2 regions of the Desulfitobacterium hafniense DCB-2 genome follow, and region 2 is predicted to be linked to the other one. Evidence: riboswitches for the same ligand, from Rfam matches in the RefSeq annotation. Region 2 holds a riboswitch; the other holds the start of a gene.
The links. Region 2 has a riboswitch for cyclic di-AMP ahead of eam (glutamate 2,3-aminomutase). Riboswitches for the same ligand answer to the same signal wherever they lie in the genome.
Positions count from the first base shown of each region.

Region 1: another riboswitch for cyclic di-AMP. It lies ahead of DHAF_RS15180 (C40 family peptidase); the one in region 2 lies ahead of eam (glutamate 2,3-aminomutase).

Region 1 is NC_011830.1:3,259,265-3,264,520, forward strand. It holds gene uvrC (excinuclease ABC subunit UvrC) at 1-1,637, shown strand, start outside; gene DHAF_RS26115 (hypothetical protein) at 1,627-1,782, shown strand; gene DHAF_RS15180 (C40 family peptidase) at 1,981-2,805, opposite strand; cyclic di-AMP (ydaO/yuaA leader) riboswitch at 2,809-2,945, opposite strand; gene DHAF_RS15185 (hypothetical protein) at 3,859-4,101, opposite strand; gene DHAF_RS15190 (HD domain-containing protein) at 4,151-4,750, opposite strand; gene DHAF_RS15195 (GNAT family N-acetyltransferase) at 4,710-5,256, opposite strand, start outside.
Region 2 is NC_011830.1:1,442,049-1,447,304, reverse strand. It holds gene DHAF_RS06710 (histidine kinase) at 1-1,003, opposite strand, end outside; gene DHAF_RS06705 (GntR family transcriptional regulator) at 1,071-1,676, opposite strand; cyclic di-AMP (ydaO/yuaA leader) riboswitch at 1,854-1,981, shown strand; gene eam (glutamate 2,3-aminomutase) at 2,086-3,327, shown strand; gene DHAF_RS06695 (hypothetical protein) at 3,352-3,546, shown strand; gene mnmL (tRNA modification radical SAM protein MnmL/YtqA) at 3,607-4,611, opposite strand; gene DHAF_RS06685 (VOC family protein) at 4,632-5,012, opposite strand; gene DHAF_RS06680 (DVU0298 family protein) at 5,056-5,256, opposite strand, start outside.

The DNA.
Region 1 (5,256 bases), 1.8 Mb from region 2:
CCCATAATGGCAAAACCCAGCTGATGATCAGCCTGATTGCGGATTTTGAAACGATAATTACCGATTCCGAGGTAGAGGCATTACTCCTAGAGTGCAATCTGATTAAAAAACATAACCCCAAATATAATATTTTATTGCGGGATGATAAAACTTATCCTTTTATAACCATTACCGATGAAGCACATCCGCGGATTCTCGTAACACGACAAGTCAAAAAAGGGGCGGGAAAATACTATGGTCCCTACCCTAATGCTACAGCGGCTAAAGAAGCGGCCCGACTGCTCAACCGCCTCTTCCCTTTTCGCAAATGCCGGCAGATCCCCAACAAACCCTGTCTCTATTACCATCTTGGGCAATGCTTAGGCCCCTGTCAGGTAGACGTCCCCAAAGAAGCCTATGACAAAATCCGTAAAGAAGCGGCCGCTTTCCTTAAAGGAGACCAGGGAGCCATTCTTAAAGCCCTGGAGAAAAAAATGAAAGAGGCCTCGGAAAATCTGGAATTCGAAAGAGCCAAAGAATACCGGGACCTGATGGAGGATCTCAAAAAAGTTGGGGAAAAGCAGAACATCACCTTAAACGACTTCGTCGATCGGGATGTGGTGGGCTATGCCTATACTCAAGATCAACTTTGTATTCAGATCTTTTATTTGCGCCAGGGCAAACTGCTCTCCCGGGATAATTTCATTTTCCCTTATTACGAGGAACCGGAAGAAGCTTTTGTCTCTTTTCTGGCTCAGTTCTACACAGAGAGTTCTGCTCTTCCTCAAGAAATCCTCCTCCCTCCCCTGGATATCAGTGTGTTAACAAAGCTCTTCCCCATGGTCGTGCCGCAAAAAGGTCAAAAGCGGGATCTGGTGCAAATGGCCATGGAAAATGCTCAAACCACTTTACACGAACAGATTTCCATCGAAATACGGAACTTGACGGAATGCACCCAAGCTTTGGCGGAAATCGGCAACGCCTTAGGCATCCCTTCCCTCCGTACCATCGAGTCCTTTGATATTTCCAATATTGCCGGTACCCATAGTGTAGCAGGAATGATTCAGTTTCTTGATGGCAAACCTAATCGTAGTCAGTATCGCAAATTCAAGATTCAACCCATGCCGAATATGGATGATACGGCCTCCATGCACCAGGTGATTGAGCGCCGTTATGCCCGACTCCAGCAAGAAAACCTGCCGCTCCCGGATCTGATCCTGGTGGATGGAGGCAAGGGACAGATCCATGCCGCCCTGGCTGCTCTCCACAGCTTAAACGCTGCGATTCCTGTTGCCGGCATGGTCAAAAACGACAAGCACCAGACTTCGGCGTTAATCGACGCTATGGACCGCATTCACTCCTTGGATCGCCGTTCCGCCGGTTTTCGCTTGCTGGAACGGATTCAAAACGAGGTCCATCGCTTCGCTATTACCTTTCATAGACAGCAAAGGGCTAAAAGCATGACCCTTTCTGAATTGGACGGCATAGCAGGGGTCGGTCCCAAGCGCAGACAACAGCTCCTTAAGTTTTTTAAATCCATAGATAGTATCCGCCAGGCCACCCTTGAGGAACTGCAGCAATCCGGCCTTCCTGCCCCGGCAGCTGCGGCGGTCTATCAACATTTCAACTCTCATAAGGAGGAAAACCATGATTCTTAATTACCGTGTTGAACTCTGCCGCCAATGCTATTATAAGCGGATGAAACAATGTGCCAAGACGGACCTCTATATCCACAACCGGACATTGGCGGAGCTCGGCGGGGAATGCAAGAGCTATCTGCCGGTGCCCTGGCTGCCTTATTGACGATTAAAGCCAAATTACCAACCGGTTGGTAATTTGCTTCCGATCCGAAAAGATGGTCATAGCCTAATTTAGCAGACGGAAACAGAGCTGGGAGAGCTAAAAAGGAGTATCACTCACTGCTTTAAAAAAGCAATGAGGCGATACTCCTTCAGTATATTCCCCATTATGTTCCTTTGTCCCTATTGACAAGCCTATGAATTAGAAAACTCTCCTGGCTCCAAGGTAACGACCAGCATAATAACTGTCCGATAAGCCGGTGATCTTAATACCGCTTCTGGCGGCATGAATAAAGTTCTCTTCTCCTATATAGATTCCCACGTGGGACGCTCCGCTATCGTAAGTGGCGAAGAAGACCAAATCACCGATCTGAAGCTCGTCTTTGCTGACTGCTGTTCCTATTCCATATTGAGCATATGAGGTTCGGGGCAAGTCAATTCCTGAACCTTTAAATACATATTGAGTAAAACCGGAGCAATCAAAGCCATTCGTAGTCGTCCCGCCAAACACATAGGGGGTACCGATCAGCTTTTGGGCATTGTCGCTGATTTCTTCGACTTTGGAACTACCGCCACGGGAGATCTCCTGAACAGGAGCAGCCGCAGCTTGTCGCAAAGCCCGCTCTTGGGAAAGCTTTTCGATGTCCATCGCTGCCATCGTTTCTTCAGGGGTAGACACGATATCTTCCTGAGCCTCTTCTGTAAATTGCTGTGATTCCCTCTGACTATCCGTATCGGCAGCTACAGATACCGAAGCGTAAGCTAAGGCCATTGCTGCTGCTTCAGGTTGCCGGATCACATCCTTTTTTTCTGCTTGAACCTCAGGGGAGAGTACCGTATCGGCAACAGTTTGAGTTTGAGCCTGCTGAGTCTGAAATAATGAAGCGTTCCTTAAGAGAATAGATTCGGAGCTTGTCACAGGCACTGCGGCACTTCCAGGCCCATAGATGCCCGGGAGGCTGCTTACCAATAAGGTGCCGGATAACACCACACTGGCCACCCATCCCCTTTTAGAGGAAGAGTCCATGAATTTTCCACCTTTCGTCGCTTACGAGGTTAGTTGACGGATTCGGGCAAAAAGGTGCAAGCCCTACGCATGACTGCGATTCACCCCAAAAGATTATCCCCCGTTCCAGACACACGGTCCGGATTCAGCCCACATTTCTTATGCATTGTAGTATTCGCGAAAAATGCCTTTAATCCTTCACACAATTAATTATAAAAGTGATATATTTTGGAAATTTATTCTATTAATATCAGACTATTCACTCATTGGCTTTCTGTGCCTAAAGAAAGTAAGATAAAAGTAAAAACACCTCTCTCACGAGAGGTGCTGCTCTTTGAACCTTAGGACACCAACGAATAAATATTGCGCCATAGGTCAAGTAGGTTTTCCCACTGAGCTCCTGCAGTTTCCTGACAGGCGGTTTCCCTTTTCCCTCAGCCCAGAATGTCACCATTTCCAGCACTTGATCGCCACTAAGAACGCACTTTAATCCTCGTTGGTTTTCGCTCTAGAAGTTTTCCTTCACGCTCCGTGACGGTCTAGCCTCTTTTGCAGAAAAGAATTTCAGGCAAACTTAAGCTCATCGGCCAATGAACAGAAGTTCCTTCAGCCCTCCCAACTTCTCCACCTCAAGGCAGGCTACACTGCACTAAGTTCCTTCCTAATGCAGGTTCATACCCCAAGCCGTAACCAAAAGCAGCCACGAACTTAGGCCTCCACGGAAGAGGGTATCGCCCGCATGCCATTGCAGATCCCCCTCATCCTTAACTCCCAGCAGCAACCCTCGACTGGGCGTCGAAAGCCACCACCAGGAACTTCATCGGTATGCCCTTAGCGGATTCTTAGGCCCGCCTTCGACAGTCATTTTACGCACTAGAATAGCGCACCCTAGTTCAAAGAAGATTACATCGCTTATTGTACACCGAAACGAACAATTTTTAAAACGACCTTTGCCTATTCATATTCTCGATTGCCTTTGATAATGAATGAAAAAAAGCAACAAATTCAAAAAAGAGAGCTTTGCGCTCTCTTTTTGGCTTATTAAAACAATACCGGCAAAATCAATGGTGTTTATCAAACTGATTTGGCTTCAGATGCGGGTTTTCCGTCAGAAAAAATTTTTCGCAACATCACTTCGATACTTCCGGGCAAATCCCGTGCTGCTTGTTGAATCTGAACAGAACGCCAGTGGATTTCCTCCAATAAAACCTGAGTTCGCGGTGCGGAAATATAGGCTTGAGGCTGTTCTGGAGCAAACAAGCCTTTAGCTGCCATAAGTAAAATGAAGATGATTAAAATACGTCCCAACCAGCGCAATGGATATACTTCCTTTCCTCAAAAAAGATATATCCATAGTTTAACCAGCTTAGCCTTTTTTAAGCCTCATTTTTTCCAACTCAGACCAAAAATTCTCAGAATACAAAAAGAGCGGTTCAAAAAGCGCCCGTGCGGTCTGGGTGTGGATATGCTCATGGTAGTGACGAATCCTTTCACGGTAAAAGGATTCACAGGAATCCGGCCCAAAAAAAGGTTTTCCTTCTTTCCCCAACCAGACAAAAAGCCTGGCAATCCCCATAGGACCTACAAAATCCAATTTATCGGCATCATAAAGAATCTTTGCTTCCAACGTTTCCGGTTCATAGCCTTCCCGTGAGTGGGAAAGGACAGCTGCTTTAACAGCTTCAATAGTGTCTTCCGGGTATCCGCATTTATGCAGGATGCCACCGGCCAAGGCCGCACCGCTCTCAGCATGGGTTTTCGATAGGGTTCCGGAGCGGCCAATATCATGAAGAATAGCTGCCAGCTCCACAATCAATAGATCGGCACCCTCCTGTATCCCAATCTGCTTGCCCCATGCTCTGACCCGGAGAGCATGTTCCAGATCATGAGCCTGATCTTTACGGCCATAAATTCCCTGCACAGCGTTAATTACCTGGCTTAGAGGGTCTTGATTCGTTTCCGGCAAGGCAATCCCCCCGTTCGGAATTTGCGAACAAAATCTTTTCAAAATGATCGATACTGCTTTGGGAAAGGTTTTTACCATAGCGTACCGTAAGCATATTGGCCGGATGGGAACATATCTCCTCATCATCCGTCTCCCTTATGTGCAAACCTGCGCTTGACATAAGACGATCCATTACTTCACGGTACTCCCAAACCCGCAGCCCCGTCCTTTCCAAGTCCCAGTGCCAATAATACTCTGTAGCTATGACGACATGATTCTCCATAGCGGGATCAGAAAAAGCGACTTGCAGCAGTTTTTTCCCCACCCCAAGTCCCCGGACTTTTGGGGAAACCTCGATGGCCCCTAATTCCAAAAGTTCCGGAGGGCCTTTAGCCCACCGTTCAAAACAATCCGGGGGATGAAAGGTTACATAGCCCATAATATCATTCTCGATTCGGGCAATAATGATGCGGCCATCAGGAATTTCACTGATTTCAATCAAGGCTTCTTTTTGGCGCTTCGGAGGG
Region 2 (5,256 bases):
CCCCATTGCCGATTTTCTCCGTAATCCCATGCTTGACGGCGTTTTCCACGAGGGGCTGAACGCTTAAGCGCGGAACCAAGGCATCCATGAGCTCTTCGGGAATCTCACTTTTAAAATGAAGCTTACGCCCAAAGCGAGCTTTTTCGAGAATTAAGTAAGTCTTAACAAAGCTCATTTCCTCCCGCAAAGTAATCAAACTTCCATGGGATTTGAGCGCCTTGCGGAAAAATTCCGCAAGATGAATCAACAATCGTCGTGAACGATTGGGGCTGGTGCGGCTGGTGGCAATAATAGTATTGAGAACATTGAAAAAGAAATGGGGATTGATTTGAGCTTGCAAGGCATTCAGTTGTGCTTCCGCAGCCAGTTTCGCCTGGTGATCAAGTTCTGCTAGTTCAATTTGAATCCCCAGTAGATCAGCCATCCCAATAGCTAAGCGAATCAGATCCGATGAGAGCTGTCCAACCTTGGTTTCATACAATTTCATGGTTCCCACTACTTCACCCTGACACTTCAGAGGTACGATAACAGCCGCCGCCAGAGGACAATCACAGGTGTTCTGTCTGGGACAATTCAATTCTTTTTGAGTTCGTACTATCTTATAAACTCCGGATTGGATCACATCCCGTGTCGCCCGGGTAAGAATTTTATCTCCCGGATGATGCTGATCGCAGCCCACGCCCAAGTAGGCCAGCTGCTTTTCACAATCTGTGATTGAAACAGCCGCCACTTGGCCAATCTCTTGAATGATTTTAGCGATGTACTCTGCGTTTTGTTCATTAAGCCCCCGGCGCAGGTAAGGAAGAGTCTGGTTGGCTATTTTGAAGCTAAGCTCCGCGTTTCGCTCTGTAGCCTGCCGGGCAGTTTTTTTATATTCCAGATTTAAGTGATATAAAAGAAAAAATGTATTGCCTATTAAAAATAAAATTAACAGATTCATCTGGCCTGTTACTAAGACCAGCATTAATTCCACACCGAGTATGACTATGCTTTCAAAGATCATCCATCATCCCTCATGTCCTCTATAATTCATAGAGAGTTTCGACAGATGGCTATCCACTTCCTGTATTCTAGCGAAGGATTTCCTGAAGTTTTTCTTTCCCTTGTTCAGAGCCTACCGCCAGTAGGATATCTCCGTCGTCCAGGATAAACTCCGCTCCCGGAGAAAATTGCTCGATTCCCCCTCTGACCACAGCCACCACCGTTAAACCTGTTTTCTCCCTTAATTTTAAATCGCTTAAGGTTTTTCCCTTGGCGCTGGAGCCTTTGGCAACTTCAATTTCGGCCACATCCATCCAACGGCTGGCCAAACGATCCGTATAGTTCACGATTTTCGTGAGATGGGCATCGATCTTCTGATCGAGCTCACGTCTTTGTTCCATCAGCTTTTTCAGCTCATCAAAATAGACCTGAATTTCTGCTTTCTGGTCAAAACCCCTCATAAATTTTTCGGCCATGCTTTTGGAGACTACCGTAATCCCCACCCCTTGGCTTACCATGACTACACCCATCGTTTGGAGGATAGCAATGGAACGCCGGATGGTCTCCGGAGATACATTATAACGACCCGCTAAAGTAGAGCGTCCATGAATTTTTTCCCCTTCCCGGTATTCTCCCATAACGATAGAATGAGCAATATCTATCGCAATTTCCTGATAACGTGCATTATATTCCATCGGATTCCTCTCCTTGATTCATCTTATCATTAACCTTTAATTCTGCTACTAAGTGAACTACAAATTCTTACACTTAAATGCTTACTAAGATAACCCATATACAAAATAAACATATGTACAAAATATACAATTGACTGCTACCAACCCATATGATACTATTAAGTTGTTAGTTATGCAACTTAATATGGGCTTAATTTCCCAAGGGGAAAACGGGGGAACCAATTTAGGGGTGAATCGTTTTAAACGTAGAGCATGTTTCAGCTCGAACCCGTCAGCTAACCTCGTAAGCATTGAAGCACATGAGGCGTAAACACCTGATTATGTAATATGCTTTTTCTTGGGAACCGCGAGGTTCTTTTTTGATTCTAAAGACTTATTTTATATCTGCAAATAGAGGAGGGCAATCACTATGGCAATAGAATTTCTACCCCCTAACCCAAGACAGGCTTCACAAGCAAGAGCTTTGGAATTAAAACAAAAAGTTCAATCCTACAACAAACGCAAAGAAACGATTCCCTGCGGCCTTGCCTTAAGCGAAGAATTTAATGAAAACCGAGACTTTATACTGGATCAGTTAGATGCTGACCTGGAGCATTGGCAGGATTGGAAGTGGCAGCTTAAAAACCGTATTCAGGATGCTGAAAACTTGAGCACCCTGCTTCCCCTGACCCCCAAGCAAAGACATGAAATCAACGAGGTGGGCAAGGCTTACCGTTGGGCTGTTTCACCCTATTATTTAAGCCTGATCGATAAAGATGATCCTCAGGATCCCATCCGTCTGCAAAGTCTCCCCTCTGTGGAAGAGATCCTCGACGATTCCGGAGAAGCAGATCCCATGGGAGAAGAGTATACATCCCCTGCGCCTTGCATCACACGTCGTTACCCGGATCGCCTCATTATTAATGTAACCAATTTGTGTGCTATGTATTGCAGGCACTGCCAACGCCGACGGAATATCGGGGAAATTGACCTCCATGAAACCCGTGCTAACCTGGAGGCCGCCCTGGATTATATACGCTCCAATCCAGAGATTCGGGATGTGCTAGTCACCGGTGGCGATGCTCTCCTTCTCAGCGATCAAATGCTGGACTGGTTATTGGGAGAATTGCATGAAATTAAGCATGTGGAGATCAAACGTATCGGCACCCGGGTTCCCGTCACTCTGCCCATGCGCATTACCGATGAGCTCTGCGCTATTCTTGAAAAATATCCACCCCTTTATATCAATACTCAATTCAATCATCCCCAAGAGGTGACCGAGGAGACCAAGAAAGCTGCTGATCGCTTAATCAAAGCGGGAGTCATCTTAGGCAACCAAGCAGTTCTTCTTAAAGGAATCAATGACCAACCAGAGATTATGAAACGCCTTAACCAAGAACTTCTTAAAATTCGCGTTCGCCCCTACTATATTTTCCATGCCAAAAATGTTAAAGGCACGAGCCACTTTATTCCCCGCATTCAGGACGGGTTAAGGATTATGGAAAACTTGCGCGGCTACACCTCTGGTTTGGCCATTCCGACCTATATTATTAATGCCCCGGGAGGCGGTGGCAAAACCCCCATCTTACCACAGTACCTTATTTCCCTAAACGATGAAGAAGCAGTCATCAGAACCTGGGAAGGTAAGGTTGTGCATTATCCTAATCATTAACTATCTATATAAGGAGGAATCGGTATGAATTCACAAAAACTAACCCCTGACCCAGTCTATCAGGCCATCCTCCAGACCCATACCGACAGCCTAAAGCGCTATCTCTCTTTAGCGCCTGCCCTCAGAACTCCTTCTCAAGGGAATAAGAGTGGGGCCAATCCGGCCAATCAATACTATCAAAATCTACAGAGTCAAGCCAAATCATTCGAAGAAGGCTAATAACCTTATCCAAAGTCAAAAATTTATCTTGCCAAGCGATTTACGGCTGGCCCCCTTTCCTTAAATTGAATGGGTGGTGTCAGCCGTTTTATTTTGCGCCTTTTTCCCTTGCCAGGTTCCCCTTCTCTCCAGTTCACGGTCAATGGCATTAAGAATTTCCCATTTTTTCAGGCTCCAAAGAGGGGCTAGCAAATCCTTGCGGGGGGCATCCCCAGTCAGGCGGTGAATAACCGTCTGCGCAGGCAGGATTTCCAGTGTATCGCAAATCAAATGGATATACTCATCCTGAGAGAGTAAGGGAAAAGGACTCTGCTCGTAGATATCAGCCAGAGGTGTCCCCTTCAGCACATGCAAAAGATGCAGCTTAACTCCCTGCACATCGAGTTTGGCTAACGTTTGTGCTGAGCCGAACATATCCTCCAGGGTTTCCCCCGGCAGCCCATAAATCATATGGGTACAGACCCGTATGTTTCTGCGGCGGAGCTTATCCAAACCCTGAAGAAAATCCTCAAAAGTATGTCCTCTCCCCACCCATTCCATAGTCCGATCATGAATGCTTTGCAGGCCCAGCTCCACCCAGAGATACGTTCGTTGATTGAGCTCTTCCAAATAATCCAGCACCTCAGCCGGCAAACAATCCGGACGGGTGGCAATGGACAGCCCCACCACACCCTCCTCCGCCAAAGCTTGCTCATAGACTTCCTGCAAGCGCTTCAGTGGGGCATAGGTATTGGTATAAGCCTGAAAATAAGCCAGATATCTGGCACTGGACCATTTCCGGTTCATGACTTCCTTAATTTCACAGAATTGTTCATGAATAGATTTTTCCGCCTGACCGGCAAAGTCTCCGGAACCTCTGGCGCTGCAATAAATACACCCTCCCTGTCCAACCCGGCCATCCCGATTAGGACAAGTAAATCCTGCATCAAGGGATACCTTGAACACTTTGTCACCAAAAAAATGGCGCAAATGTTGATTTAAAGTGTAATAACGCTTATCCCCATTTTGCCAATTAAAGTTTAATTTTTCTTGCCTACCGTAACTCAACTTGGTATTGCCTCCCATTTCCTCGGCTGAGCTGCTGATTATCCCTGGAATAGTTCCAGTTTCTCACCTGAGGGACCTCTAAAGAAAAAATTATAGCGTCCTCCTTCCATCTCACGAGGTTCTTCATCAATACATTCTACATGGTGATCCTTCAACCAGGCTACCGCCGGAAAGATATCTTTTACTCCCAGTGCCAGATGATTGACCACGCCATCCCCGAATTTCCTTTGGTCATTAACTTCAATCAGCTCAATGACAGTTTCCCCGCATTTCAAGAAAATAAGCTCTACATCCCCGGGTTTAATCCGCTCGATGAGTTCAAAGCCAAGTACCTCAGAATAAAAAGCGGCGGCCCGATCCATATCGATTGCTTTAATCCCAATATGGGCTATACCCTGGAACAATTTCTTCTCGCTCACTTCAATACCTCCACTATCTTTTTTGAACTCCACTTATAGAGCCTTATTGGTGACGATGGGCGGCTTCCCAGTTGAGAAGCCGCACTTTATGATCAAGACCACTGGCATACCCCACCAAATCCCCCTTCTTACCTACTACCCGATGACAGGGTATGATGATAGCTATGGGATTCTTGTTATTAGCCAAACCCACGGCCCTTTGGCCTTTAGGGTTGCCAATATTTTGAGCAATCTCGCCATAACT